3 regions of the Pseudomonas danubii genome follow, and region 1 is predicted to be linked to each of the others. Evidence: riboswitches for the same ligand, from Rfam matches in the RefSeq annotation. Region 1 holds a riboswitch; each other region holds the start of a gene.
The links. A riboswitch is a leader RNA that binds a small molecule or an ion and turns the genes downstream of it on or off. The one in region 1 is predicted to bind cobalamin.
Positions count from the first base shown of each region.

Region 1 (9,951 bases):
ACCGGGCGCACGCCCATCAGGGCCATGGCCTGGGCAATGTCGTCACCGCCGGTGCGCATGGTGGCGGTGCCCCAGACCGACAGGCCCAGTTGCAACAAGTGATCGCCGTGGTCCTGCAGGTGGCGTTCGAGAATCAGGTTCGCCGACTGGAAACCGATGCGCCAGGCGGTGGTGGTGGGCAGGTTGCGCACGTCCACCGAATAGAAGTTGCGTCCGGTGGGCAGCACGTCCAGACGCCCGCGGCTGGGTGCACCGCTGGGCCCTGCGGGGACGAAACGGCCGTTCAAGGCGTCCAGCAGGCCACGCATTTCCGCCGGGCCGCATGCGTCCAGGCGCGGCGCGACCACTTCGCGCAAGGCGTCGATGATGACCCGTACCGGCTCCCAGCCCGGCTCATCCAACTGCGCCACCGGGCCCTGGAGCGCGGCTTCGATCAATGCTGCGGCGTACAGTTCCAGGCGTTCGCGCACATCGCCCGCCGTGCGCCACAAGGCATCGCTGAGCTGTCGCAACGGCTGCGGGCGACGCCCGGTCCAGGGTTCGGCCAGGGCGCAGTCCAGCGGATCGAAGCCCAGGTCGAAGGCCTTGGCCAAGGCCCGCAGCAGACTGGCATGGGCGCCCTTGCCATCGCCCCGGGGAATGCGCAGCAGGGCCAGCAGGGTATCGATGCGCAGTCGGCCGTCGGGGGATTCGCCGAACACGTGCAGGCCATCGCGGATCTGCGACTCCTTGAGGTCGCACAGGTAAGTGTCCAGGCGCGGCAGCCAGATCGCCGCGTCGGCGTCGCTGTCCAGCTGTTCGCCCAGTTGCAACTCACGGTCGATGTGGGTCTCGCGCACCAGTTGCAGGATGTCCCGTTGCAGCTCCCGAGCGCGACGTGGGTCCAGCAGCTGGGCTTCGTAGTACTCGTCCGCCAGCAGCTCCAGGTTACGCAGCGGGCCGTAGGTTTCGGCACGGGTCAGGGGCGGCATCAGGTGGTCGATGATCACTGCCTGGGTGCGGCGCTTGGCCTGGGCGCCCTCCCCCGGGTCGTTGACGATGAACGGGTAGATATTCGGCAGCGGCCCCAGCAACGCATCCGGCCAGCAGTTCTCCGAGAGGCCGACACCCTTGCCCGGCAGCCATTCCAGGTTGCCGTGCTTGCCGACGTGGATCAGCGCATGGGCGCCGTAGGTCTGGCGCAGCCAGAAGTAGAACGCCAGGTAGCCATGGGGCGGCACCAGGTCCGGGTCGTGGTAGACCGCGCTGGGGTCCACCTGATAACCCCGGGCCGGCTGGATGCCGACGAAGGTCAGGCCAAAACGCAGGCCGGCGATCATCATCCGCCCGTCGCGGAACATCGGGTCTTGCTGCGGTGCGCCCCAGCGCTGCAGCACCGCCTCGCGGTTGGCGGCGGGCAGGGCCTGGAACATCAGCGCGTAGTCGTCCAGGGCCAGGCTTTGCTGACACGGGCGCCGGTCGAGGCTGTCCAGGTCATTGCTGACCCCGCCCAGCAGTTGCCGGATCAGCTCGCTGCCGCTGGCGGGCAACTCGGCCGGCAGCGGGTAGCCTTCGGCGTGCAGGGCCTTGAGGATGTTCAGCGCCGCAGCCGGAGTGTCCAGGCCGACGCCGTTGCCGATGCGCCCGTCGCGGGTCGGGTAGTTGGCCAGCACCAGGGCGATGCGCTTGTGGCCGTTGTCCAGGCGCCCCAGCTCGACCCAGCGCCGGGCCAGTTCGGCGACAAAGTCCATGCGCTCGGGCTGGCCGCGATAGCAGACCACGTCCGACTGGCTGCGCTCGCTGCGCCAGGCCAGGTCCTTGAAGCTGATGGGCCGGCTGATGATGCGCCCGTCCAGTTCCGGCAAGGCGATGTGCATGGCCAGGTCCCGCGGGCCCAGGCCTTGCTCGCTGTCGCGCCAGCCGGGCTCGTTGTCCTGGGCGCAGATGGCCTGGATCACCGGAATGTTGCGGCGGAACGGCCGCAGGTGCGGGGCTTCGGGGCTGGATTGGGCAAAGCCGGTGGTGTTGAGGATCACCCCGGCCGCGGTTGCCTCCAGCCACTCTTCCACCTGGCTCAGGCAGCCGGGCTCCTTGAGGCTGGCCACGGCGATCGGCAAGGGGTTGAGCCCCGCCGCCTGCAAGCGCTGGCAGAACAGGTCGATAAAGCCGGTGTTGGCCGCCTGCAGGTGGGAGCGGTAGAACAGCAGCGCCGCCACCGCTTGATCGGGCTGCCAATCAACCTGCCAGTCGCTGAGAGTGGCCTGGCTCTTGTGCGGGTGGTAGATCGCCGTGCGTGGCAGGGTCTGCGGCTCGCTCCAGGGGTAGTCGCGCCCCAGCAGGCCGCTGGCCAGGCAGCGGTAGAAATTCAGCGCGTTGTCGCGCCCGCCCTGGCGCAGGAACTGCCACAGGCGATCGCGCTCGACGGGGCCCACGGTGCTCAGGTCGCTGAGCTCCGGGTCGGGGCGGTCGTCCCCCGGCACCAGAATCAGTTGCACCCCGCGCTGGGACAGCTCCACCAGCCGCTCGACGCCGTAACGCCAGTAGCCGATGCCGCCGTGCAGGGAAATCAGGATCACCTTGGCGTGGCGCAGCACCTGGTCCACATACAGATCCACCGAAGCGTGGTTCTGCACCTGCATCGGGTTGGCCAGGCGAAAGCTGGGGTAATCCTCGGGCAGCTGCTCGGCGGCATCTGCCAGCAGCGCCAGGCTGGAGTCGCCGCTGCACAGGATCACCAGCTCGGCGGGGGTTTGTCCAAGGTCGGCAATGTTGTCATCCGACACGAAACCGCCGGGCTGGGTCCTGAGCAGGTGCATGGCTTACACGCTGAGGGCGGCGCGCAGTTGCGCCTCGAGTTGGGCGGCGTCCAGTTCCTGGCCGATCAGCACCAGGCGCGTGGTCCGGGCTTCGTCAGCGCCCCACTTGCGGTCGAAGTGCTTGTCGAAGCGCGTGCCCACGCCCTGGATCAGCAAACGCATCGGCTTGTTGGGGATCGCGGCAAAGCCCTTGACCCGCAGGATGCCGTGCTTGACCACCAGCTGGGTCAGGGCGTCCAGCAGCAGGCTTTCGTCGGCCTGGGGCAGTTCGATGGAGATGGAGTCGAAGGCGTCGTGATCGTGATCGTCGTGGTCGTCGTCACCGTCGTGGTGGTGATCGTGGTGGCTGTGGCGACCGTCGATGTGTTCCTCGGAGCCGGCACCCAGGCCCAGCAATACGTCCAGGGGCAGGCGGCCGCTGCTGGCTTCGATGACCTTGACCGCCGGCGGCAGCTCTTCGGCCACTTCCAGGCGCACCTTGGCCAGGTCTTCGGGGTTGATCAGGTCGGTCTTGTTGAGGATCACCAGGTCGGCGCTGGACAGCTGGTCGGCGAACAGCTCGTGCAGCGGCGATTCGTGGTCCAGGTTGGGGTCGAGCTTGCGCTGGGCGTCCACTTGATCGGGGAACGCGGCAAAGGTGCCAGCGGCCACGGCCGGGCTGTCGACCACGGTGATCACCGCGTCGACGGTGCAGGCGCTGCGGATTTCCGGCCACTGGAAGGCCTGGACCAGGGGCTTGGGCAAGGCCAGGCCGGAGGTTTCGATAAGGATGTGGTCCAGGTCGCCACGGCGCGCCACCAGTTCGCGCATCACCGGGAAGAACTCTTCCTGCACGGTGCAGCACAGGCAGCCGTTGGCCAGCTCGTAGACCCGGCCGCTGGCCTCTTCCTCGGTGCAGCCGATGGAGCATTGCTTGAGGATCTCGCCATCGATGCCCAGCTCGCCGAACTCGTTGACGATCACCGCGATGCGCCGGCCCTGGGCGTTGTCCAGCATGTGCCGGAGCAAGGTGGTCTTACCCGAGCCAAGGAAGCCGGTGACGATGGTGACGGGAAGTTTGGCCAGTGTTTTCATCGGATGCCCCTTGGCAAAGGTGGCGGGCATACGGGACGAGAGCCGCAGCGCAGAGGCGCGCGGAGATTTCGCCACCGGATCACCCCGCCCGGTTGTAGTGAGAATCTGGGATCGAGGCAGGTCTCCTGGCTGGGGGCTTGCCAGTCATTGGACTGGCGGTTTCTGCGCCTTCCCGCAGGCGTTACGAACGCCAATGCAGTGGCCTTGCAGAAATGAAACCCTTCACAGTTGCGGGGGCAGCCGCGGCATCGACCGCGTTCCCTTCTTAGCTTCGACCGCTGGCCGAAGAACCTCGAAGGCGCAAGGCTACGCAGAGCGCGGGGGACGGTCAATCGGCAATACACCGGCATCCGCAATTGACGACGTTACCCCGCCCATGATTTGCTACGCGCCTTGTTACGGGTGCCCTTCACAGGGTGAAACGGGAAACCGGTGAATCACGTGCTTTACTAAAAAGTCGTGACCAGTCCGGTGCTGCCCCCGCAACGGTAAGCGAGCGAAGTGTCAGATCCACTGTGCCAAGGCATGGGAAGGCGACACTTGTCGGCACGGCATGACACAGCCCTGCCCCTCGCAAGCCCGGAGACCGGCCCGCAACACACACATAACAAACCCGCGGTGGGCGGGCGCTGTTGCAAACCCTGCGTGCTCCTCACGCGGGGTTTTCCTGCGCTCCTCCCCCGCCGACACTCCAAAGGGAAGCGCCATGTCGATCATCAGCAGCACCAGCCACTCCGCCAGCAGCACCTCCACCCTGAGCCAGCGCCTGGTGGCCGCCATCGGCGCTTCGCTGCTGGGCGCCTGCCTGGTGTATTTCGCCGGTTTCTCCCATATCGAAGCGGTGCACAACGCTGCCCACGATACTCGTCACAGCGCTGCTTTCCCTTGCCACTGAGACCTGCCGACATGATCAAGCGTATTGCACAAACCGCAGGCTTCAGCGGGTTGCTGGCGGCCTTGCTGCTGACCCTGCTGCAGAGCTTCTGGGTGGCCCCGCTGATTCTGCAGGCGGAAACCTATGAACAGGCCCCGGCCGTGGAGGCTCATGAACACGCCGCAGGCGCCATGGCCGGCCACAGCCACGACGCCGAAGCCTGGGAACCGGAAGATGGCTGGCAGCGAGTGCTGTCCACCACCGGTGGCAACCTGGTGGTGGCCGTCGGCTTCGCCCTGATGCTGGCAGGGCTCTACACCCTGCGGGCACCCAGCCGCACTTCCCAGGGCCTGCTCTGGGGCCTGGCCGGTTATGCGACCTTCTGCCTGGCGCCGACCCTGGGCCTGCCGCCGGAGTTGCCGGGCACCGCTGCCGCCGATCTGGTGCAGCGTCAGGTCTGGTGGATCGGCGCTGCCGCTTCCACCGCCGTGGGCCTTGCCCTGATCGTGTTCGCTGGCAACTGGCTGCTGAAACTGCTGGGCGCCGCCATCATCGCCGTGCCTCACGTGATCGGCGCACCACAACCGGAAGTGCATTCGATGCTGGCCCCGCAAGCACTGGAGACCCAGTTCAAAATCGCTTCACAGTTGACCAACGCCGCCTTCTGGCTGGCCCTCGGGCTGATCAGCGCCTGGCTGTTCCGGCGCAAGAACACGGATCCGTACTCGGCATGATCGAGGTGCGCGCAGCGTCGACCCTGGTGGTCGGCCTGGGCTGCCAGAAAGGCTGCCCGGCGACCACGCTGCGCGCGCTGCTGGATCAGGTGCTGGAAGCCCATCGCATCGATACGCAGCAGGTTTTCGCCCTGGCGAGCATCGACCTGAAACGGGCCGAGCCCGGACTGCTGGAGTTGGCCGAACAACTGGCATTGCCGCTGACCTGTTTCAGCAGCACGCAGTTGGCGCCTTATGCTTTGCGCCTGAGCCACCGTTCACAGATCGCCTTTGAACGCACCGGCTGCTACGGCGTTGCCGAAAGTGCGGCCCTGGCCATGGCTGAACAGCTGCATCCCGGCCCGGCCAAACTGCTGATCCCTCGTCAGAAATTCGCCCAGGCCACCCTGGCAATGGCCGCTTGCCGGTAAAATCCTCGATAATCCCCCGCCTTGATCATGAGCAATCTTCATTTGAAGCTGGCTCCAGCCCCTTTTTCACAGGACACAGCCATGACTGTCTATTTCATCGGTGCCGGTCCCGGCGATCCGGAACTGATCACGGTCAAGGGCCAGCGCCTGATCCATCGCTGCCCGGTGATCATCTACGCCGGCTCGCTGGTTCCCGAGGCTGTCCTCGAAGGCCACAGCGCGATACGAGTGATCAACAGCGCCGAGCTGCATCTGGAACAGATCATCGAGGCGATCAAGCACGCGCACGACCAGGGTCAGGATGTAGCCCGGGTACATTCCGGCGATCCGAGCCTGTATGGCGCCATTGGCGAGCAGATTCGCTGCCTGCGGGAGCTGGGTATTCCCTTCGAGATCATCCCTGGCGTCACCGCCACCGCCGCCTGTGCCGCCCTGCTGGGAGCCGAATTGACCCTGCCGGATGTATCCCAGAGCGTGATCCTGACCCGCTATGCGGACAAGACCGCCATGCCGGCCGGTGAAGAATTCGCTAGCCTCGCGGCCCACGGCGCCACCATGGCGATTCACCTGGGGGTCAACCACCTGGAGAAGATAGTCACAGAGCTGCTGCCGCACTACGGCGCCGACTGCCCGATTGCCGTGGTACACCGAGCCACCTGGCCGGACCAGGACTGGGTCCTGGGCACCCTGGCGGACATTGCCGATAAAGTCGCGGCCAAGGGCTTCCGGCGCACGGCGCTGATCCTGGTGGGCCGGGTGCTGGCCACGGACGCGTTCAGCGAATCATCGCTGTACCGCGCCGGGCACGCGCACCTCTATCGCCCCTGACCCCCTTTGCGGGAACTGGCTTGCCAGTGGAGGCAATCTCGGCATTGGCGCAAGGCTCAAGGGCCCTTTCGCCGGCAAGCCGGCTCCTACGGAGGCTTTTTTGCGGGGAGCTGGTTTGCGGGCATAAAAAAACGGCGCTCACGGGGCGCCGTTTTCTGTTCGCAGCGAACGCCTTAGTAGTAGGCGTTTTCTTTCTGCGTGTGGTCAGTGACGTCGCGCACGCCCTTAAGCTCGGGGATGCGCTCGAGCAGGGTGCGCTCGATACCTTCCTTCAAGGTCACGTCGGCCTGGCCGCAACCCTGGCAACCGCCACCGAATTGCAGCACGGCGATGCCATCGTCAACGACGTCGATCAGGCTGACCTGGCCGCCGTGGCTGGCCAGCCCCGGGTTGATCTCGGTTTGCAGGTAGTAGTTGATGCGTTCGTTGACCGGACTGTCGGCATTGACCATCGGCACCTTGGCGTTGGGCGCCTTGATGGTCAGCTGGCCGCCCATGCGGTCGGTGGCGTAGTCGACCACCGCGTCATCGAGGAAACCTTCGCTGAAGGCGTCGATGTAGGCGGTGAAGCTCTTCAGGCCAAGGGCCTTGTCTTCGGGTTTCTCTTCGCCCGGCTTGCAATAGGCGATGCAGGTCTCGGCGTACTGAGTCCCTGGCTGGGTAATGAAGATGCGGATGCCAATCCCCGGGGTGTTCTGCTTGGATAGCAGATCAGCCAGATAATCGTGGGCGGCGTCGGTAATGGTTATGGCGCTCATGGTGGTTCCTCGCAGACGTGGGCGCAGTTTACGCCAATCGACGCCGCTGACAAAGTCCTAGTATTTTTGTCGGGATAGACCTTGGTATAGGGCTTCCCCGGGGCCCGCCAGCGGGCGTCCCGAGGACAGATAGCGGCCCTGTATCAGAGGTTTTCGTAACGGTTCATGTCCATGACTCCGGCCTCGACCGGGTCGACTTCCTGCAGATAACGGGTCTGGTCGTGGAAGTACTGCCAGAACTGCGGATGACTGCGACGAATCCCCCAGCGATCGACGATCTTCTCGAAGCCGGCGGCGTCCCTGGCGGCTTGCATGGCCTGGACAAATGCCGGCACCTGCTCGCTTGGAACGTTGAACATGAAGTTCGGATAACTGCTGAGAATGCCCGGAAAAATGGTCAGGGTGTCCAGGCCCGGCTGGTAGCGTAGCGACTCGCCCAGCATGAAGGCCACGTTACTGTGGGCGCGATTGCGCAGCATGCTGTAGAACTCGCGCTTGCCGCTCGGGGCCTGGACCCGCAGCAAGGTGGCTTCCGGCAACTGCTCGATGACCTTGAGTCCCGCTGCCGGACGCGACGCCAGGCGGCTCAGGGCCTGATCGGCATCCTGCAACGCCGGGTCGATATTGGGCCGCGAGCAATAGGCACTGTCACAGCGATTGATTGGGTCCGGCTTGGCGTTGAGCTCGCCATAGCGGGCCAGCAACTGATGGGCGAAGTCTTTCTTCGGGTCCTTGGGGTCCAGTTTCAGGGCGCTGCGCTTGTCGTCGTCGATGGACTCGTAATCCAGCCACATCTTGAACTTGCCGCTGTTCTGGTACCAATCGTCGAGGAAATCCTCACGGCTGCCAGCGGGCATCAGGCGCAGGAAGTTCTGCTCGGCACCGTTGCGGATCAGGTCGAAGTACAACCGGGTCTGGGCCTGGTGGGAGACGTTGCCGAACACATCGAAATTCACCGCCAGCTGATAATAGGTGCGCTCCAGCAGCGGGTAATCGAACAGCCACATCGTCTGCGGCACCTCGCCGATCAGGCCCTTGCTCACCGAAGCACTGTCGAAGTGGCGGAAGATGCTCAGCAGCGCGTTGTCGTTGCCGGCCCACAGGGTCGACCAGCTGGGGGCCGGAGAATCGGCATAGAAGTCGCGGCGCAGGGCTTCGTACTCGTTGCGCTTGTCGCGATAGGACAGCCACAGGCTGAGCACGCTGCCGACATCGTCGTTTTGCCCGGGCATGGCCAACAGCGGCGTGGCTTGGCCGCGATAGGCCGGATCGGTGATGTACAGATCGTGTTCCGGGGCCTGGAACAGCGCCCAGAAGTTGTCGCGGATCACATCGGTGGCGATCTGCCCGCGGCACACCGGACCACGAATGAAGGTGCGCACGAAGTATTCGGCGTTATCGAGCATGAACTGGTAGCGGGCCTTGGCCGGAATCGCCTCGAAGGTCTCGAACGGATTGGCCCGGCGCCCCGGCCCGTAGCCCGGCAAGGCGGTGACCTGCCAGTCGCCGCTGTAGAACAGGGTCTTGACCCGGGCCATCTTCGCCGCGCTCAGCGGGTAGGTGATGTGGGTCTTGTGCACGATCACCCCTTGCACCGGCCACAGGCGGTAATACACCTGGGTGCCCGGGTCGTCGTTGGGGCGACGGGTATTGATCAGGTCAATGGGCTGGCCGCTGGGGGTCCGCGAGCGCACCCACTGGAAGAAGTGCCCCGGCTCGCCGCCTTCGAAATAGACATGGGCCAGGAACCAGTGTTCGTAGAGCCAGCGCGCCACCAGGCTTTCCCGAGCGCCGGGGGCGTTGAGCAGGTTCTCCCACTGGGCCACTTGCAGGCTTTCCCGGGCACTAGGGGCCAGGCCCTGCTCGTCGATGGGCGCACCGGAGGCCAACCAGCGTTGCAGGGTCTGGTATTGCTGCTCGGTGAGACCGGTGACCGCCAGGGGCATGCCCTCTTTCGGGTGCGCACCGGCATAGGCGTCGAACTCCGCCGGCTGCGGGCACATGTTCTCCCGGCTCAGGCCCAGGACGATCTCGCTGGGCAACTTGGCATTAGGCTGCAGCGGGGTGCGATGACCGAGCTCGAGCATGCGCGCCATCAGTGCGGCCTGGCTGCCCTGGGCGTCGAGCACCGAAAAAAACCCATGGCGCTGCCAGGCCGACTTGCCGCTGGCGTCATAGAACAGCCGGGTAGGCGCCTGCGCCTGACTCCGCTCGCCGTCGTACACCGGAATCTTCGAGGCACCGCGACCGGCCCCTTCGCCGCTGCCCAGGTTGAGCTGACAGGCGGAGTCGTAGCAGGCATGACAGGCCACGCACTTCTCGGTGAAGATCGGCTGGATGTCGCGGGTGTAGGAAATCGCCGGAGCCGGACCTTGGGCCATGCACACTGAACTGAGAAGCAGCAGCGCGCTGCTGACGATAAAACGAAACGGCATGTCCCTGGTCCCGAAAGAAAAAACGCCGCAATTCTACCGATCT
Region 1 is NZ_CP116502.1:5,305,847-5,315,797, forward strand. It holds gene cobN (cobaltochelatase subunit CobN) at 1-2,795, opposite strand, end outside; gene cobW (cobalamin biosynthesis protein CobW) at 2,799-3,869, opposite strand; cobalamin riboswitch at 3,967-4,179, opposite strand; cobalamin riboswitch at 4,253-4,479, shown strand; gene PFZ56_RS23915 (CbtB-domain containing protein) at 4,576-4,764, shown strand; gene PFZ56_RS23920 (CbtA family protein) at 4,776-5,477, shown strand; gene PFZ56_RS23925 (cobalamin biosynthesis protein) at 5,474-5,887, shown strand; gene cobM (precorrin-4 C(11)-methyltransferase) at 5,969-6,715, shown strand; gene nfuA (Fe-S biogenesis protein NfuA) at 6,889-7,473, opposite strand; gene PFZ56_RS23940 (fatty acid cis/trans isomerase) at 7,617-9,908, opposite strand.

Region 2 (9,951 bases), 830 kb from region 1:
ATGCCTGCGCTTGGGTTCGCCCAGCAGCGCATCCAGCGCCACCCCGGCGACACTCAGCAACGCCACACTCATTGACTCACTCCCCAGTAATTCTCATACAGCAACTCACTCAATGGCCGGGGTTGCGCCCAACCCTGCAGCGCCAGCATCGGCGCCGGATAGAACTCGGTAACCGGGCCCAGGCACAACACGGCCAAGGGTTTGGCACCGGCGGGCAATCCCAGCAGGTCGGCCAGGGCCTGGGGCTCGAACAGCGAAACCCAGCCCATGCCCAGGCCTTCGCTGCGCGCCGCCAGCCAGAGGTTCTGAATGGCACAGGACAGCGAAGCCAGGTCCATTTCCGGCAGAGTGCGCCGACCAAAGACATGCCGCTCACGCCCATCCATCAACGCCGCCACCAGCACCTCGGCACAGTCATTGATGCCTTCAACCTTGAGTTTCATGAACTCGTCGGAACGCTCTCCCAAGGCCTCGGCAGTGCGCACCCGCTCCTCCTCCACCAACTGCTGGATTCGTCCACGTAACGGGCGATCGCTGATACGGATAAAACGCCAGGGTTGCATCAACCCCACGCTGGGTGCCTGATGCGCCGCCTCCAGCAAACGCCGCAGCAGCTCGGGCGCGACACTGCCACCGGCGAAGTGACGCATATCCCGGCGCTCGGCAATGGCGCGATAAACCGCCTCACGCTCCGCCGTAGAAAAATCCTGCTCACTCACCTACCGCATCCTCTATAGGAGCTGGCACGAACAAAGCCGCCACCGCCGCCGGGTTGGACGGAAAATAAAAGTGCACATAGGAGGCAGTCATCCGCCCATCGCGATACACCGCTTCCGCACCACGGCCACCATTGGGGCTGATGCCGCGGGCAATCGGCTCGAGTTGCGTACTGGTCAGGGAATGATGATAAGTGTGACCACGCAAGCTGCCTTCCGGTAACTCCACCGCTTGCAAGGCCAGGGCCGCGAGGCGCTTTTGCATCACGGCATCACCGGGCAGCAGCCCCAAGAGATTGGCACGCTGCCCTTCGACGTCGGTCAGGGAGTCCAGCAAGTACAACATGCCGCCACACTCCGCGAGCAACGGCTTGCCCGCACCATGATGGGCACGAATGGCACCCAGCATCGCGGTGTTTTGCGCCAGTGCCTGGTGGTGCAATTCAGGGTATCCACCGGGTAGATACAGACTGTCCGCCTCCGGCAGCTCAGTGTCATGAATCGGCGAGAAGAAGCTCAACTGCGCGCCCATGGCCCGCAACAGATCCAGGCTGGCACCGTAGGTAAAGGCAAACGCCTCATCCCGCGCCACAGCGATTCGCACACCGGCAAGCAAAGGCTCGCAGGGTACCGGCGTTGGTGCGGCAAAGCTCACTGCCGGCGGCAGTGCCACTTGGCAACTGCTGGCCAGGGCTTCAGCGGCAGCATCAAGACGCAGGTCCAGATCATTCAGCTCGCTGGCCTGTACCAGCCCCAAGTGGCGGCTGGGCAACTCGATGTCAGTCTCCCGGGACAAGGCACCGTACCAGCGCAACCCCTCGGTGAGGCTTCCTTCGAGCAACTGCGCGTGACGCAAGGTGCCTACCCGATTGGCCAGCACCCCGGCGAACGGCAGGTCCGGCTGATAGCGGGCCAGTCCCAGAGCCAGTGCACCAAAGGTCTGGGCCATGGCGGTGCCATCGATCACCCCCAGCACCGGGACGCCGAAATGCCGCGCCAGATCGGCACTGGAGGGCGTGCCATCGAACAGCCCCATGACCCCTTCGATCAGGATCAGGTCTGCTTCGCCCGCAGCATCCCACAGCAAGCGACGGCTTTCCTGTTCCCCGACCATCCACATATCCAGCTGGTACACCGGAGCACCGCTGGCTCGCTCAAGAATCATTGGGTCGAGAAAATCCGGACCGCACTTGAATACCCGCACCTTGCGTCCCTGGTTGCGGTGCAGGCGGGCCAGTGCCGCGGTCACGGTGGTCTTGCCCTGGCCGGAAGCCGGTGCGGCGATCAATACCGCCGGGCAATGACGAACATCGGTCATGAATTCACACTCACAGTTCAACACCTTTCTGCGCCTTGATACCGGCCTGGAACGCATGCTTGACCATGCCCATTTCAGTGACGGTATCTGCCAGCTCGATCATCTCCGGCTTGGCGCCGCGGCCGGTCACCACCACATGCTGCATGGGTGGCCGAGCCTGCAGATCACTGAGCACCTGGTCCAGATCCAGGTAGCCGTGCTTGAGGGCGATGTTCAACTCGTCGAGTACTACAAGACCAATCTCCGGGTCGCTCAACAGCTCCCTGGATACGGCCCAGGCCGCTTCGGCCGCAGCAATGTCGCGCTGGCGATCCTGGGTCTCCCAGGTGAAGCCCTCACCCATCACGTGAAACCGCACCTGCTCTGGAAAACGCCGGAAGAACAACTCTTCCCCGGTGCTGTTACGGCCCTTGATGAACTGCACCACACCACACTGCATACCGTGGCCCATGGACCGCGCCAGCATGCCGAAGGCCGAACTGCTCTTGCCCTTGCCATTGCCAGTCAGCACCAGCAACAGACCACATTCGTTGGGCGAGTTGGCGATGCGCTCGTCGATCACGGCTTTCTTGCGCAACATGCGCGCCAGATGGCGCTCGTCACGATCGGGGGATTCACTCATGGGGCAGCTCTCCGTTGGGGCTGGGGAACGGCGGGCAGGAAAAGAAAGAGACGGCGCTAGCCTGGCATCGCCCACCGTGATGCCGTTGGATGGATCAGGCCGGTCTCCGGGCTCATGAGGGGCATCGCTGCCGGGCTGCGCGCCTTCCCATGTCATCGACACAGTGGCATGTGGCACAGCCTTGACTCATCTACCGTTGCGGGGGCAGCGCCGGAATCGTTGCCGTGTCCATCGCTGGAACAGGCCCTGACCGGCTTCCCTGTTTCACTCTGTCGACCGTGGGCCACAGAGCACCTGAAACAAGTCGCGAAGGTTAGAGGGTTGGGGGTGGAGCGTCAATTAAAGCCAGCCGTCGCACACCACACAAAACTGCACTGCATCAACAAACTGACGCCAATCTTGTGCCACACTCAGAGCGGTGATATCAAAAAGCCACAATTCAGGACCCAAGGTCCTGCCGCACAACAATAAGGAGTGAGCTCGATGCAAGGCATGATCATCAGCAATCCAAAGCTGGAATTCCTGCGCCCGATGCTGGAACGCTGGTTCGATTGCATTGACCGCTACAACGCAGTCCGCGGCGATAGCGAAACCCCGTACTGGTTCGATGAAAAGGCCAACCTGGGATTACTTTCCGCGGCTGCCTGGATGGCGGAGATGATCAGCCTGGAACACAGCCCCAGCAAGAAGCAACAGGAAGACGGCGCCCGCAACGCTCGTACCGACCTGTACCTGGCCACCAAGGACGAACGCGCCTATATCCAGACCACCCAGCGCTGGCCGCGGGTCAACAGCCTGCACCTGACCCAGCCATTGCTGGACATTGCCAGTGATGCCAGAAAGATCAGCTACCCCAGCGACCTGAGGCTTGGCTGCCTGTTTGTCGCCCCGCAAAAAGCCCAGCACAGCGCCTCTCCCGAAGAACTTCAGGACATGCTGGACGAACTGCAAAAGGAGCACTGCTGCGCCGTAGCCTGGTACTTCCCCTACGCCTACCGCAAGCTGCATAACGAAAGCGGCCACTACCATCCTGGGATTGCCGTACTGTTCAAAGAGGCCCGCTGATCAGGCGGAACCATCGAATGGCTATGCTCCTCTATGACTACGACGTTCGTGCACTCATAGGGAAATCAGCATGCTCAAGCTTCAACACACCTTGCTTATCGCTATCGCCGCCGGCCTCACCGCCTGCGGCGAAACCTCAAGCCTGCAAGTCTCGGACGGCACCGGACCGAACCCCAAACTGCCGCAGCCCAATCCCACGCTGATCCCCACGGTCAATATTGCCCCCGCCATCGGCTGGCCACAGGGCGCAAAACCAACAGCAGCAGCCGGCACACAGGTTGCCGCCTTCGCCGAAAACCTCGACCACCCACGCTGGCTGTATGTATTACCCAATGGCGATGTATTGGTAGCTGAAACCAATGCACCGCCCAAGCCGGATGACAGCCAGGGCATTCGCGGCTGGATCGCCGGAAAAGTGATGGGCCGTGCCGGCGCAACCGTCCCCAGCGCCAACCGCATTACCCTGTTGCGGGACCAGGATCACGACGGCGTGGCGGAAACCCGCAGCCTGTTCCTGGAGAACCTCAACTCCCCCTTCGGCATGACTCTGGTGGGCAATGATCTGTATGTAGCGGACACCGACAAGCTGCTGCGCTTCCCCTATCAGGCCGGTGACACCCACATCAGCGCAGCCCCCACCAAGGTGCTTGACCTCCCCGGCGGCACACTCAACCACCACTGGACCAAGAACGTCATCGCCAGCAAGGACGCAAGCAAGCTGTATGTCACCGTCGGCTCGAACAGTAACGTTGGGGAAAATGGCCTGGATAAAGAAGAGGGCCGTGCAGCCATCTGGGAAGTGGATCGAGCCAGCGGCAAGCATCGCCTGTTCGCCACCGGCCTGCGCAACCCCAACGGCCTGGCCTGGGAGCCGGTCAGTGGAGCGCTATGGACCGCTGTCAATGAGCGCGACGAGATTGGCAGCGATCTGGTTCCGGACTACATCACCTCGGTCAAGGACGGGGCTTTTTATGGCTGGCCCTTCAGTTACTACGGGCAACACGTGGACGTGCGGGTCAAGCCACAAAACCTCGAACAGGTGAGCAAGGCAATCGCCCCGGATTATGCCGTGGGCCCACATACGGCTTCACTGGGCCTGACCTTCGCCGAAGGCAGCAAACTTCCCGCGCCCTTTACCGAAGGTGCCTTCATCGGCCAGCACGGCTCCTGGAACCGCAAGCCCCACAGCGGCTACAAGGTGATATTCGTGCCTTTCCGTGCAGGCAAACCCCAAGGACAACCGATCGACGTACTCAGCGGCTTTCTCAATGCCGATGAAAAAGCCCTGGGACGCCCGGTCGGGGTAGTCATCGATCAGCAAGGGGGGCTATTGGTCGCCGATGACGTCGGCAACAAGATCTGGCGGGTATCCGCCGCCAAAGCGCCCTGAGTTCAGCGCTTGCGGCACAGGGTCAGGCCATCCCCCAGGGGCAGCAGTGACAAATCGATGCGCGAGTCATCCTTCAAGGCGCGATTGAGCGCCTGGATGGCTCGGGTATCCTCACTGGCGGCATTCGCCTCCAGCACTCGCCCGCTCCATAGCGTGTTGTCGAACACCGCCAGGCCCCCAACTCGCAGCAAACGCAGGGCAAACTCCAGATAGGCCGGATAATTGGCCTTGTCCGCATCGATAAAGATCAGATCGAAAGACTCAAGCTGGCCCGCCTGCTCCAGGCCAACCAGGGTCTGCAGCGCGGGCGCCAGGCGCAGGTCAATACGCTGGTCGACTCCCGCGTCCTTCCAGTAGCGACAGGCGGTGGCATTGTAATCGCCGGGAATATCGCAACAGATCAACAGACCATCGTTGGGCAGCGCCTGGGCCATGCACAAGGCGCTATAGCCGGTGAAGGTCCCGACCTCAAGGATGCGGCGAGCACCGATCAGCTTGATCAGCAGCGCGAGGAACTGCCCCTGCTCCGGCGCCACCTGCCAGCGCGCATTGGGCAGCGCCTGGGTTTCGTCACGCAAACGACGCAATAAGGGCGTCTCACGCAGTGAAACGTCCAGCAGGTACTGATAAAGGGCATCGTCGAGGTTGAGGGTACGAGCAGTCACGAGCACCTCGACCGGAGAAGTGTTATGGATTGTGCGCCAGATGTTCCGGCTGCAGTACACGCTTGGCGCTCAGGTAGGCCTTCTGCCAATAGGCTTTGGACAGACTGTCGAGCTTCACGGTGCCACCTGTGGCCGGGGCGTGCACGAAACGCCCTTCGCCAACATAGATCCCGGCATGGCTGACCTGAGAACCGCCATTGGTGGCGAAGAAGATCAGGTCACCGGTCTGCAAGGCATTCTTGCCCACATCCGGCGCCTGCATGCCGATCATTTCCCGAGTCGAGCGCGGCAAGGAAATACCCGCCGCATCACGGTAGACATAACCAATCAAACCGCTGCAATCGAATCCGGAGTCCGGTGTATTGCCACCCCAGCGATAGGGCGTACCTACCAGACCCAAGGCGCGAAACAGCACGTCTTCGGCAACCGGAGAAAAGGCCTGGGAGGAATTGAATACCGGAGCACGTACCACAGGCGCCGGAGGCGGTGTACGACTGGCGCAAGCACTGAGCAGTGCAGCGAGGGCAATAAGCGCGAAACGGGCCGAGGTCGACATAAGCTGAACAATCCTGATCGGGATGCGGCTTTCTCTGCCGTGGTACTGAAAACAAAACCGCGTAAGCAGGGCTTACGCGGTTAGTTTCAACAATAGATCAGGATTCTAGCGCCTACACGCCAAACTTCAAGTAAGACTTTAACTTCGCCCTACAAACAGTCTGCTTATTTACGTGCAGTGACCACGGTCGGTGCCATGGCGAGGGCTCGCTTAGCTTCGATGAAGGTCTTGCTCCAATAGCTGTCACCCAGGCTGTCTACTCGCACGCCGCCACTGCGACGGCTGCTGGAGTGGATGAACTGATCATCCCCCAGATAGATACCGGCGTGACTGACGCGCCCGCGACCGTTGGTGCTGAAGAACAGCAGATCGCCCGGCTTGAGGTTGTTACGCGCTACCAGAGGAGCTTTGACGTTGATCATTTCGCGAGTGGAGCGCGGCAGGTTCATGCCCGCCTCTTCGCGAAACAGATAACCAATGAAACCGCTGCAATCGAAGCCGGCTTCCGAGGTACCGCCGAAACGGTAACGGGTACCGATCAGGGACATGCCGCGCTCAAGGATGCTGTCAGCCAGAACTGGCAACTGGTAAGGCTTGCTGTCAGAGAACTCTGCCAGTTCCTTTTCAGTTGCCAGCTCTTCCTGGTAAACAGCGGAAGACTGGTTTTTTGCGGAGACTTGAGCCTGTTGCACGGGTTGCTGCTGAGACACAGGGGTGTGAGAAGCGCAACCAAACAACAGGGTAACGAGTGCGAGAGGCACGAGGGGTGCGAAGCGATTTAGCATGGGCACGACCGTGGCTTGAAATAAAAGAAGACGCGACTATGCCTTCTATCGCCCTCATTTGCAAATTCAATCGATCAGAATGTGACTTATGAGTTTCTTACGTACATCTAAGGCTTTAAGCCCATTTTAAGTCCGCCCGCCTCTGGAAACCCTTCCAAAGGTGCGTTTTCTGACGCCTGAAATATGCCGAACGCCTTCCAGCGAAGCGCTGCAGGCCTTGGTTTTACCAGCCCAGAGTCTCTTTCAGGAAAGGAATAGTCAGCTTGCGCTGAGCTTGCAATGAGGCCTGATCAAGACGCTCGAGCAACTCGAAAAGTGCACTCATGCTGCGAGTCCCGCGAGTCAGAATAAAATGCCCGACTTCATCGGTCAGATGCAGCCCACGACGGGACGCACGCAGTTGCAGGGCACGCAATTTATCTTCATCAGAGAGCGGCCGCATCTGGAATATCAGCGCCAGGGTCAGACGGGACTTCAAGTCCGCCAGTTTCACCGGCAACTCTCGAGGTGAGGTCGAGGCCGCGATCAGCAAGCGTCGGCCACTGTCGCGCAAGCGATTGAACAGATGGAACAGTGCCTCTTCCCAATCGGCCTTGCCGGCCACCGCCTGCAGATCATCCAGGCAAACCAATTCGTACTGCTCAAGATTGTCGAGAATCTCGATACCACGATCCAGCAACTCTGCCAGCGGCAGGTAAACCGCAGGCTCCCCCAACTGCTCGAAACGCAAACACGCCGCCTGCAGCAAGTGCGTACGGCCTACGCCGTCCTTGCCCCAGAGGTAGATCAGGCTTTCGGTCCAACCGGCGTCGGCTTCGCATAGGCGCTCGACGTAGCCGAGTGCAGCGGCATTGGCGCCTGGGTAGTAGTTGATGAAGGTGGCGTCATCACGCAGACGCACACCTAGGGGCAGCTGAATCGGTTTCATGCTGACTGAACAGTTCCAAAGGAACCGTTAGTGGCCTCTGTGTAAAGTTTGCAAAGTTTATACCCGTGACGCCGAGCGCACAATGCAGCAGACCACAAGCAAAATCAAAGGTTTGCGTCAGCCGAAACGGGGCAAAGGGGATTCTTTGACAACCCGGACAGCAGCAGATGGACAGTCATGGATGGGCGCCCGCCCGGGGCGCCCCTGCTCGTCGAGCCTTTTGCCCGCCTACAGTTCGGGGTCTTCAGCACCACTGTAGATGTCCGAGTCCTTGTACAGGTCATGCACATGGCGTACGAGCACCATGATCACCGCCGCCACCGGCAGAGCCAGCAGCACCCCGGTAAACCCGAACAGCTCACCACCCGCGAGAATGGCAAAGATTACCGCCACCGGATGCAGACCAATGCGATCACCTACCAGCAACGGCGTCAGCACCATCCCCTCCAGCGCCTGCCCGACCATGAATACCGCAACGATGCCGAGCATCGGGTACAGGTCGCCACCAAACTGGAACAGACCAGCAATCAGCGCAGCTCCAATGCCTATGACAAAACCCATGTACGGCACGATCGCTGCCAAACCGGCAATCAGGCCGATCAACAAGCCCAGCTCGAGCCCTACCAACATCAGCCCTGCCGCATAGATCACCCCCAGAGCCAGCATCACCAGCAATTGCCCGCGGACAAATGCCCCCAGCACCTCATGACACTCACCCGCCAGGGACATCACCCGCTCCTCGCGATTGCGCGGCAACAGGCTACGGATCTTGGCCATCATCAGATCCCAGTCCCGCAGCAGGTAGAAGCTGACCACCGGGATCAGCACCAGGTTGGCCAACCAGCCGATCAGCGCCAACCCCGAAGCAGTCGCCTGGCTCAGCACCACTCCCACGATGTCCGTGGTCTGCCCCATATGCTCGCTGATGGCAGCCTTGACCTTGTCGAACTTCCAGAAGCCATCCGCCAGCCCCAGCCGGGACTGCACCCAGGGCATTGCCGAGTGCTGCATCCAGTCGAGCATTTGCGGCGCCAATTCATACAATCGCAGCAACTGCTTGGCCAGCATCGGCACCAGTACCAGCAGCAGCGTCATCACGATCAGGGTGAACAGCGCAAACACAGCCACCACACCCCAGGTACGGGACAGCCCCCATTTTTCCAGGCGATCCACCAAGGGGTCGAACAGATAGGCCAGCAACAGCGCCACCAGGAACGGACTCAGGATCGGGTGCAGCAGGTAAACCAACCCACAAACCAGGAGCACTCCACCCAACCAGACCCAACGACGCGTATCAGCCATAAACCACTCCTGCTTCTATATAGAAGGAAATCAACCTGCTACCAACGAAAACGCAACTGTGCCGGTGTCGCAGGCGCTGCGACCGGCGCGGTGCCTTGCCCGCCTTGCACAGACACCTGGGGAGCCGGCATCTCATCAGCCGGGATCTCTTGCAGCTTGGCCAGGGACAACTGCGCCCGCAGTTGCTCCGCGCTGCCATTGACCCGATAGACGACCCGGTCACCGTCGATACTCTGCAACTGCGCACCGAAAGGCTCCAAAAGGTGCCCCAAGGCGGCATAGTGCTCCAGGGTCATGCCCTGCACTTCCAGCAACTGCTCGCTGGAAACACCGGGACGGGTAACGAAACGCGGCGCCAGACGCTGACTCACCGCAAGCAATACGCCATCTGCCAGGGCGGCGGTATCAGCCCCCTGAACAGTGCCCTGCTCTTTCTGATCGCCGAGCCACAACCGCCACTTGGCCTGCCATTGGCCGCCCTCTTCACGAGCATGTACCGCCAACAGCGCATCTGCGCCATAGCGCTCAGAAGCTTCACGCAGCGGAGCTGGATCGGCGCCTTCAAGATTCGGCGCCGTCGCGACAATCTGCTCATCCAGGTCGC
Region 2 is NZ_CP116502.1:6,135,917-6,145,867, forward strand. It holds gene cbiB (adenosylcobinamide-phosphate synthase CbiB) at 1-72, opposite strand, end outside; gene bluB (5,6-dimethylbenzimidazole synthase) at 69-719, opposite strand; gene PFZ56_RS27515 (cobyrinate a,c-diamide synthase) at 712-2,034, opposite strand; gene cobO (cob(I)yrinic acid a,c-diamide adenosyltransferase) at 2,045-2,656, opposite strand; cobalamin riboswitch at 2,736-2,969, opposite strand; gene PFZ56_RS27525 (hypothetical protein) at 3,140-3,721, shown strand; gene PFZ56_RS27530 (sorbosone dehydrogenase family protein) at 3,792-5,111, shown strand; gene PFZ56_RS27535 (class I SAM-dependent methyltransferase) at 5,114-5,776, opposite strand; gene PFZ56_RS27540 (C40 family peptidase) at 5,799-6,332, opposite strand; gene PFZ56_RS27545 (C40 family peptidase) at 6,497-7,117, opposite strand; gene hda (DnaA regulatory inactivator Hda) at 7,341-8,045, opposite strand; gene PFZ56_RS27555 (AI-2E family transporter) at 8,274-9,347, opposite strand; gene PFZ56_RS27560 (DUF2066 domain-containing protein) at 9,386-9,951, opposite strand, start outside.
Region 2: another riboswitch for cobalamin. It lies ahead of cobO (cob(I)yrinic acid a,c-diamide adenosyltransferase); the one in region 1 lies ahead of PFZ56_RS23915 (CbtB-domain containing protein).

Region 3 (9,951 bases), 1.7 Mb from region 1:
AGAACAGGTCGGCGTTGCTGTGCGGGCTGGCCTCGACCACTTGGCCGTCGGCCAGCACCAGCTTGATGGATTTGACCGAGGTCACCAGCGGCCCATAGCCGACATAGCGGCCATGGGCGTTGACGCTCAGGGCGCCGCCGACGGTGAAGTTGGCGTAGCTCTGCATGATGCTCACGGAGAGATCGTAGGGGTCGATGAAACTCTGCAGGGCGCGCCAGGTGATGCCGGGCTGCACGGTGATTTCCTTGTGCTCGCGGGAGAAACCGAGCACCCGGTCGAAGCCGCGCATATCGATCTGCAAGGCATGCTCGGTGGCAGTCTGGCCGCCCATGCTGTAGCGCCCGCCGCCGATGGCGATGGGGCCGGGGTGTTCGGCCACCCGTTTGACGATCTGCTCCAGGGTGGTGGGCCGGGCCACCTGGTCCACCACGATGGGGTTGAGCTGGGTGATGTCGTTGACGGTTTCTGCTGCGTGGGTGCTCAGCGTGGCGCCGAGGGCGCAGCATAAAAACAGGCCGGTCGCGAATCTCATGTCGCCGTGTCCATCCTTGGTGGTGGCGCGCCGCGGGCTCGGGCGCAAGTGCCGGCAGAATAGCGTTCCGGCCAGGCCATGACCATGGGGCAAAACGACGAGGGGGGAATCCGGCACCGCCCCGCAAGGCCGATGCCGGACAGGGCTTAGAGCGCTGGCAGGCCCAGGCTGGCGGCGCATTGCTCCAGGGAGCGCTGCTGGGTCTGGGCGTAGAGCTGCAACTCATCCAGGGTGGCGCGGCCCAGGGCCGTTTCGAAGGCCTGGCGGTTGGAGTGTGCGGCGTAGTGGCTCTGGCTGTCGTCCCCCAGGTTGGACTGGAAGATCCCGGCGGCGCTCACCGGCAGGAAGTCCTCATACACCAGGGGTTCGGCCCGCAGGTGCCCGGCGGCCAGCAACGCTGACAAGGTGGTGGGCCGCTGGGGCTGGTGGCGCGCCGCCAGCCCGGCGTCGCTGACGAAGTAGCGGAAATAGGCCAGGCCCTGTTCACGCATGGCGTCGTGGTTGTCGGGGAACTCGTCGAAATGCGCCTGCATCAGCTGGTTGTAGCGCTGGGCATTGCTCTCGCTGGGGAAGTCGCCCAGGGCGTCGCGGGCCGCGTTCAGCAGGCGGTCGTAGAGGGCCCGGCCCTTGGGTGTCAGTGCCGCGCCGCGTTGCTCGATCTCGCCGAAGCGGGCGCTGTGGCTGCCCTGGGGCAGGTCCTGATCGGTGAAGGCCACCCGTTCCTCCAGGGCCTTGAAGCTGGTCTGGCGCAGCAGGATCGGGCACGCCCGGCGTGGCGGGCCCTCGATCACCGCCTTGGGGGTGATGCCGTGCTCGGGCATCAGCCGTTGCACTTCATCGATGTCCAGGGTGCGTGGGGTCAGGTGGTTGATGTGCGGCCCCTTGAACGCCACCACGTCGGCGATCAACCGGTGCTGGGCACTGAGACTGGCGTACTGGGCGGCGGTCACCGTGGCGTGGTGGTGCCAGCGGAAGGTCTCCAGGGCTTCCTGAATGAAGCGTTGGGCATCGTGCTCATCCAGGCCGCCTTGGGCGTGGGCCTGTTCGATCAGTTCCAGCACCTTGGGGGTGAAGATCGAGCGCTGGGCCAGCACCTGTTCGGCAAAGCGCCGCAGTTCGGGGTTGTCGATCAGTTCCAGGCGCAGCAACGAGGTGAAGACCCGGAACGGGCTGACGTGCAGGGCCTCTTCGTGCACCGCGCGAAAGGCCGTGGAGTGCACCGGCACCCCGGCCGGGGTCAGGTCGTAGTAGCCCACTGGCTGCATGCCCATGACCGCGAACAGCCGGGCCAGGGTCGCCAGCTCGGCGGCGCTGCCGACACGGATGGCGCCGTGGCGCTCCAGGTCCAGGCGCTGCAGTTCGCCGCTGTGCTGCAAGTGCCGGGCAATGGCCGGCTGCTGTTCCAGGACCTGGGCATTGACCTGGGCCACCAGCGCCATCAGGGCGCCGTAGAGGGGCACCTCCTCACGGTACATATCCGACATGGCCCGGGAAAATCCCTGGCGGATCAGATCAGGACTGACGAAGTGCTGGTTGCTCATGGACAAGGTTCCCGTGGCAGTGGATCGAGGCATGAAAAGGGCGGGGCGTCCTGATTCTGCTGGGGCCTGCCGGGGCTGACAAACGAAGTTTCCTCTGAACTTCATTCTGCAAATGAATGCATGGCGCGCGGCTTGCTCCGGTTTGCGCAAGCCTGGAGGTTGACCGCCGCAGATTCCCGCCGTGCGGGCCCGCCCGGCCCGGGCCGGGCGTGTACACTGATGGCGCGTTGAGCTCATGCTGATAGACGTTCACCGGTTGATGGCTAGCCGCTCGATCCACTTTTTCCATCGCTGGACGGAGGCGACTTGGCCCCTGCGCAGTACACCAGAGGGAAGGGACTGTCACTGGCCAGGAGGCTCTACACCTCGCGCACCCTGGGCCTGGCCTTGGGCTTTTTCTGCGTCGCCACGGGCATGTCGCCGCTGCAACCGGCGCCCTGGGTCTGGGGCTTGATGCTGTTCAACGCCTTTGTCTGGCCGCACCTGGCCTATCAGTGGGCCCGATGGTCCCAGGTGCCGTTTCGCGCCGAGTACCGCAACCTGTTGGTGGATTCGCTGTTGGGCGGGTTCTGGGTCGCGGCCATGCAGTTCAATCCGCTGCCGCTGGTCACCACCCTGGGGATGATGGCGATGAACAATATCGCCCTGGGCGGGGTGCGTTTTTTTCTTGCCGGCTGTGGGGCCCAGGTTCTGGGCATTGGCATCGGCCTGGGGGTGTTCGGGCTGTCGTTCACTCCCCTGACCACGCCGCAGCAGTTGTATGCCTGCCTGCCGATGCTGACTCTGTACCCGATGGCGCTGGGCTACATCTGTTACCAGCAAGCGGCGACCCTGGGCCGGCACAAGCGCGAGCTGCTGGCCCTGAGTCGCACCGACAGCCTGACCGGGCTGCTCAACCACGGGGCCTGGAAGGACCAGTTGGAGATCGAGTTCCAGCGTTGCCAGCGCCAGGCCCATGGTGGCGCCATCGCCCTGATCGACATCGATCACTTCAAGGCCATCAACGACACCTACGGCCATGTGGCCGGGGATGTGGTGCTGCGCCAGTTGAGCAAGCTCCTCCGGCAGAACCTGCGGGCCAGCGATCAGGCCGGGCGTTATGGCGGTGATGAGTTCTGCGTGATCCTGCCGGACGTGCCGCTGGAGCACGCCGCCGATCTGATGGAGGCGCTGCGCGGGCGCTTCGCGGCCCTGGGCTACGAACAGAATCCGGCGTTGCAGGTGAGCCTGAGCATTGGCCTGGCGGCGTTCACCCCCATGCACGAGGACGCCATGGATTGGTTGAACGATGCCGATCAGGCCCTGTATGCCGCCAAGACCGCTGGTCGCAACAACGTCACCTGCCATCCGCCGGAGCGGCCTTCGCGCCGGGTGTTGAATCCTCTGTAGTACCTGCCTCTTGTCGGGCTTGCCCGTGAAGGCGTCGGCATGTACGCCGCGTGATTGGCGGTGTTCCGTTCGCCGGCAAGCCGGCTTGTAGGAGCGGGCTTGCCCGCGAAGGCGTCGGGTGGCGCGTCGCGGCGGTTGGCGGTGCTCGCTTCGCCGGCAAGCCGGCGCCTACGGGGGAGCAGGGTGCAGGCGCCGCGCCAGTTCCAGCGCGGTGCGGCCGCTGGCGATGCCCGGCACCAGTTGGGCGAAGGGGATGTCGATCAGCCGCTCCTCGCGCACCGCCCGCAACCGCGACAGCACCGGGTCACGCTGCAGCAACTGGCGTTTGCGCGTGGCCGGTGACCACAGGGCGTCTGCCAGGAGCAGCACGTCCGGGTCGTTGCTCAGCAGGGTTTCGCTGTCGACCGTCAGGCGCGGGCGGTCGATGGCGGCGAAGCTGTTGCGGGCGCCGGCGGCTTGCAGCAGTACCCCGACAAAACCGCGCTGGCCCTGGCTGGCGAGGCCGTTGACCTCGCTGTCCAGGTAGAACACCGCGGGCGTGTCGCGGCCCCGGTACAAGGCTGCTGCCGCGGCAAGGTCAGCCTCCATGGCCGCGATCAGTTGCTCGGCCCGGGCTGGCTGCTGCAACAGCCGGCCCAGGGTCCGCAGGTCGCGACGGATATGCCCGAAGTAGTCCTCATCATGCCCGGCGCAGGCCGACTCCAGCAGGTAGCTGGCGATGCCGATGCGCCCCAGGCGCTCCCGGGAGCTGAAGTTATCGGGAAACGCCGAAGCGAAGCCGCCCACCACCAGGTCGGGCTTCAGGCTGTAGAGCACCTCCGCCGACGGGTATTGCCGGGCGATCACCGGCACGCCGTGGTACTGCCCCTGGGCCTGGGCCTGACTGTCGTCATCCAGGTAGGCGACGCCGATCATCGACGGCCCGGCGCCCAGGGCCAGCAGCAGGTCGGCGCTGTGCTGGTTGAGGGCCACGATGCGCCGGGGAGGGTCCTCGACGGTCCAGGTCTTGGCGCAGTTGTCGTAGCTGGCCGCCAGGGCCGGGACGGTCGCCAGCCATAGCAGGAGGCCGAGGATCTTCCTAGGCATCCGCCACCCCCGCATACGGCGAAGGGATCAGCAGATCCTGCACCGGCTCACCCGCCAGCAGATGCCCCTGCACCAGGCGCACGACCTGGCTGTCGTCGCTGACCCGGTACCAGCAGCCATCGGGGTGCACGGTCAGTACCGGCCCCAGGTTGCAGGGGAACTGGCAGGCGGTGCGGGTCAGCAGCACGCCGCCGGGGGTTTCCATGTGCTCAAGGCGCAGCAGTTCACGGCGCAGGGTCTTCCACAGCGCCAGGGCACCGCGGCGCACGCAGCGCGGGCCGGTGCACAGGAACACCTGCCGGGCATGGGGTGGCACCCGCGACCAGTCCGGGTCGCTGGCCACGGCGTTGACCTGATCGCAGGGCAGGTGCCGCTCGTGCTGGGCGATGCTGGCGCAGGCCAGCGCTGCATCCAGCCCGCGACGGCCCAGGGCCTGGGCGGTGATCCACAGCTGCGGCGCCTGGGGATGGGCCCGGGCCAGGCGGCCCAGTTCATCGCGCAGCCAGTCCAGGTAAGCGCTGTCGGAGCTGGGCTCCAGGTCCACCACCAGCAGCGCCGCGCCGTCCTCGGGCAAGGGTTCCTCCAGGGCGGCCCAGAGGCTGTCGAAGCCGTCCAGGGTGTCGATCACCCGGGTGCCGGCGTCCTCGTTGCGCAGCGCCTTGAGCTCGCGGCGAAAGGCTTCGCCCAGGGTGCCGCCGTGCAGGCCGGGGCCGACGAACAGCACCCGTTGATAGTCCTTGTGCATGTCGTTGGGCCTCAGAAGCGGTAGGTGTAGCGCACTTCGCTGGTAAAGGGCCGGCCGAGGTTGTCCACCGCCGGCGCGCTGCTGGTCATGCTGGTGGTGTAGTCGCGGTCGAACAGGTTCTCCACCAGCAGGCTCAGGCGATGTTGCTGGGCCCTGTCGAGGTAGCGATAGGCATCGGCGTCCACCACCGAGTAGTGGCCGTAGTCGACCTTCTTTGCGCTGTCGATCTGGCCGATGTAGCGGATCGCGCCCCCCACGCCCCACTGACCATCCTCGGACTCGTAGCCCAGTCGCGAGCGGGCGAAGAAGCCGGGAATGTTGCTCAGGGTTACGCCGTTGCGCGACTCCAGCAGATTGCGGGTCAGGTCCGCCGAGAGGTTCCATCGCGGGCTGAACTGCCAGCGGCCGTCGACCTCCATGCCGCGCACCTTGATCCGCCCCTGGCCATTGACCCAGTGGATGCCATCGAGGGCAATCAGGTCGTCGATCTTGCGCTGGAAGGCGGTGACGCTGGCGTTGAACTCGCCGGCCAGCAGGCTGCCCTTGTAGTCCAGGCCGAGCTCGGCATTCAGGCTCTTTTCCGGCTTGAGGTTGCGGTTGCCTTGTTCGTAGTCCTCGTTGACGAACAACTGCTCGGCGTTGGGCAGCTTGAAGGCGCTGCCGTACTGGCCGCGCAGTTGCCAATGGGCATTGAGGTCGTACAGGGAGGTGAGCATGCCCACGGTGGCGCTCTCGCCGCCGCTCATCTTCTCGTGGCGGATGCCCAGGCTCGGGTGCCAGTCGGGCAGCGCCGCGAACACCGGGCGCAACTGGGTGTACAGGGCATTGGCCTGGGCCTGGTTATTGTCGATCTTGAGCACATCGTCCTGGCCCTTGAACCACTGGTTGTCGGTGCCGAACACCAGCACATGGCCGCCGTCCAGCTCGGCCTTGCCTTCGGCCTGCAGGCCCCAGTCGGTGAAGCCCCAGTAGTCGTTACGGTTTTTGCTCACCAGGCGGCCGTCTTTCAGGCTGTCGATCTTGGTGTAGCGCGTGTCCCAGTCGTTGACATGGCCCTTGACGAAGTAGCTGAAACGCTCGCTCAGGCGCTGCTCGAAGGTCGCGGTGGCGATCTGCTGGACGCGGTCGTTGGTGGTCTTCTGGTTGTTCACCGGGCGGGCGAAATCCAGGTTGGCATCGCTGTACTGGTAGAACAGTTCCAGGCGCGAATCGTCGGCGAAGCCCTGGATCGCCTTGGCGCCGAAGGTGGTCACTTCATAGCCGCGTTTCTTGTCCCGGGTGCTGGCGCTGTAGGCGCTGTTGCGATAGGGCTGGTAGCCATCGGAGACGTTGTGGCTGACATAGGCCAGCAGGCCCAGATCGCCCAAGCCATTGCTGAGGATGCGCTCCACCCGGGCATCGCCGCTTTGCCCCATGAAGCTGTCCAGGCCCAGGTTGACCTCGCCGGAGGTGTCGCGAGTCTGGGGGCTGCGGGTGACGATGTTGATCACCCCGGACACCGCCTGGGTGCCGAACAGCAGGCTCTGGCCGCCCTTGAGCACTTCGATGCGTTCGATGGCATTGGCCGGCAAGGTGTCCAGGTACAGGCCGCCGTACAGACGGTTGTTCAGGCGTACGCCGTCCAGCAGGATCAGGGTGTCGTCGTTGCGGCCCCCCAGCAGGGAATAGGTGCCGTAGTCGAAGGGGCCGTTTTTCGGCGCGACGTAGAGGCCGGGGACGTACATCTGCAGCACTCGGGTGATGTCGCTGCTGGGGCCGGCGCGTTCGATCTGCTGGCGGTCGATGATCTCCACCTTGCTGCCGTACCGGGCCATTTCGGCCACCGTGGTGGACTCCACCGAAGGGGCGGAAACCCATTGTCGTTCCAGTGTCAGGGGAGTGTCGTCCGCCAGCAGCAGGGGGCTGAACAGGCAGCCGAGCAGGGCACCGCTCAGGGTGCGCCGAGGTGCACGCCAGTCGCATGCAAGGAAGGTGTCAGTTGTTGTCATTCTTGGTCTTCTCGAAAGTGACTTCGGGAAGCACGCAGGAGAAGGTATCGGCCACAGGCACGCGACCATACCGGCCCATGCCCGCCCACCGCAGGATTGCCAAACAGACGTTTCAGGCCGGTCTCCGGGCTTGCGAGTCTGGCGGCATTCGCCTTCCCATACCGTGGGTACAGTGGCGTGTTGAATGCAGCACTCGCTTACCGTTGCGGGGGCAGCACCGGACTGGCCCTGAAAGGGCGCACCGGTTTCCCGTTTCACCTCGTGCACGGCGGCATGAGGCACCTGAAACTGGGCGGCATATGAACATTCGCCCCGGCGTTCGTCAATCTCGTGGCTACAGGGGCAGGGCGGCGTCCGGCGCGAGGGCGATCCCGGACTGGCCCTGAGGCCGCGCTGGGCAGGCCAACAGTGGCACGGCGCGTACCGAGTCCCCTGGCTGCAGTTGCAGGCGCTTGGCGGTCAGGCGGTCCACCAGCAGGCAGCCTGAAACCAGGCGCCCGGGGGCGGCGGTGATGCGGCAGTTTTCCAGGCGGCGGTTGTGAATCAGCCACACCGGCGCCTGTTCGTCCGGGCGGCCCACCAGCAAGGGCAGGGTCTGGCTTTCGCGCACGCTGCGGATCTTCGCCACTTCGGCCTCGATCAGCGGCCCGCCGTCGAAGATATCGATGCAGCCCTGATGGCTGAAGCCTTCGTCGCGCAGGATGTTCACCGCCTGCTCGGTGCTCTGGTGGGCCTGGCCGATGGCCGCCTGGGCCTGTGGGCTGAGCAGGCAGGTGTACAGCGGCTGGCGCGGCATCAGTTCGGCGATGAAGGATTTGCTGCCATGGCTGGACAGGCGGTTGGCCTGCTGGAAGTCCATCTTGAAAAAGTGTCGGCCCAGGCTGTCCCAGAACGGCGAGCAGCCCTGGCTGTCGAGCTGGCCACGCAATTCGGCCACCAGCTTGTCGCCGAACAGCGTCGGGTGTTCGGCGACGAACAGCAAGCGTGCGGTGGACAGCAGGCGGCCGGTGTAGCCCTGGCGCTGGTCGCGGCGCAGGAACAGCGAACACAGCTGGGATTGCCCGGTCATCTCGTTGCACAGGAACAGGGTCGGGATCTCTTTGTCGATACCCAGCCCCGGGGCTCTGCCACGGGTGATGCCGACCCGGTAGTTGTAGCAAGGCTCGCGCAGGCCGATGGCGCCGCTCAGGCCGCAGATGCCGATGATTTGCTGGTCGTCGTCCTCCAGCACGAACAGGTAGTCGGCATCGGCCCGTTCCACCCGGCTGGCGAAGGTGCGCTGGGCCCAGCGCAAGCGATGGGCCAGGCGCTCGGGGTCGGTGGAGAGGTTGTTCAACTCGCGACAGCTGCCCTCCAGCAAAGCCAGCACGCCGGGCAGATCGGTGACGCGGATCGGACGGACGATCATCGGTGCACTCCTTGCAACAGTCCCGGGCAGCGCAGAAGCGGCGGGCCACTCATAACGCGATTCCCCGCACCGGTTCGCCCGGTGTCACTTGCAGGGCCTGGAGCATCGACGGGTCGAGCCCGACCACATCGCCCGGGGCTTCATCCAGAGGCGCGACAATGGCGCGAAATCCCTGCAGTCGGTCATTGCTCAGCAACCAGTGGCGACCCTGGCCACTCTGGGGGCTGAGGTAGCTGGTCGCGACCCGGCTCTGAACGATCGAGCGTAGCTGGTTATTGCGGGCCTGCAGGGTCGGCCCGGCATCGAACAGGTCCACATACTGGGTAGGCGCGAAGCCCTCGTCGATCAGGATGTCGCAGGCCTCCCGCGCATCGGGGTGAATCCGTCCGATGCAGTCCTGGGCCGACGGCGGCAGCATCGGGATGTACAGCGGGTACTGGGGCATGAGTTCGGCCAGAAAGCCCCGGCCCTGAAGGGCGCACAGGCGTTCGGCCTCGATGTAGGGCAGGTCGAAGAAGTGCTGGCCCACCGCCTCCCAGAACGGCGACTCGCCGGCGGCGTTGCTGTAGCCGACGATCTCGCTGATGGTGCTCTCGGCAAAGCGCTGGGGGTGAGCGGCCATGAACAGCAGCCGCGCCCGGGACGTCAGTTGCGCCAGGGGCGTGCCCGACAACGCCGGGTCCACGTGGAAGCTGCGCAGCAGGGTCTGCTCGCTGAGGTCCTGGCACAGGGACAGGGTCGGCACGCCGTGTTCGATGTTCAGCTCCCGGGAGCTGCTGATGAAGGGACGGTTGCGCAGGCTGTAGAACGGCGCGGCAAAGCCCGCCGTGGCAAGAATGTCGGAACAGCCGTGGAGCAGGCCGCTGTCTGGGTCCTCGAGCACCAGAAAGTAGTTCTCCGGGCCCTGGCTGGCCTCGGTCTTGGCAAAGGACGCCAGGGAATCGAGGATCCTTTCCCGCAGGTAGGTTTCGTCATCCACCAGGGACGTTACGCCCAGCAGGCGTTCGCGGGCCAGGCGCAGCAGTTGGGGCAGATCGAATAACGCCACGGGACGCAAAGCCAGCATGGGTGCACTCCTGTATCAAGGGCCGCTCGCCCCGGGGGGCGAACATGGGCCAGACATCACTGTCGGTTACCACGCAGTTCCACGGCCGCGGCATCCGGCGGCCTGTCCCCGGGCGGCTCTTGGCGGCTGCCTCGGGGGGGAAGCGCGACGCCATCCGGCGCCGCAGGTAAGTCACTTAGGGTTTGAGCGGATCGGG
Region 3 is NZ_CP116502.1:3,634,675-3,644,625, forward strand. It holds gene PFZ56_RS16820 (FAD-binding oxidoreductase) at 1-532, opposite strand, end outside; gene PFZ56_RS16825 (VOC family protein) at 679-2,073, opposite strand; gene PFZ56_RS16830 (diguanylate cyclase) at 2,380-3,462, shown strand; gene PFZ56_RS16835 (ABC transporter substrate-binding protein) at 3,631-4,548, opposite strand; gene PFZ56_RS16840 (ferredoxin) at 4,541-5,293, opposite strand; gene PFZ56_RS16845 (TonB-dependent siderophore receptor) at 5,305-7,281, opposite strand; cobalamin riboswitch at 7,379-7,582, opposite strand; gene PFZ56_RS16850 (arginine N-succinyltransferase) at 7,616-8,689, opposite strand; gene PFZ56_RS16855 (arginine N-succinyltransferase) at 8,739-9,755, opposite strand; gene PFZ56_RS16860 (APC family permease) at 9,931-9,951, opposite strand, start outside.
Region 3: another riboswitch for cobalamin. It lies ahead of PFZ56_RS16845 (TonB-dependent siderophore receptor); the one in region 1 lies ahead of PFZ56_RS23915 (CbtB-domain containing protein).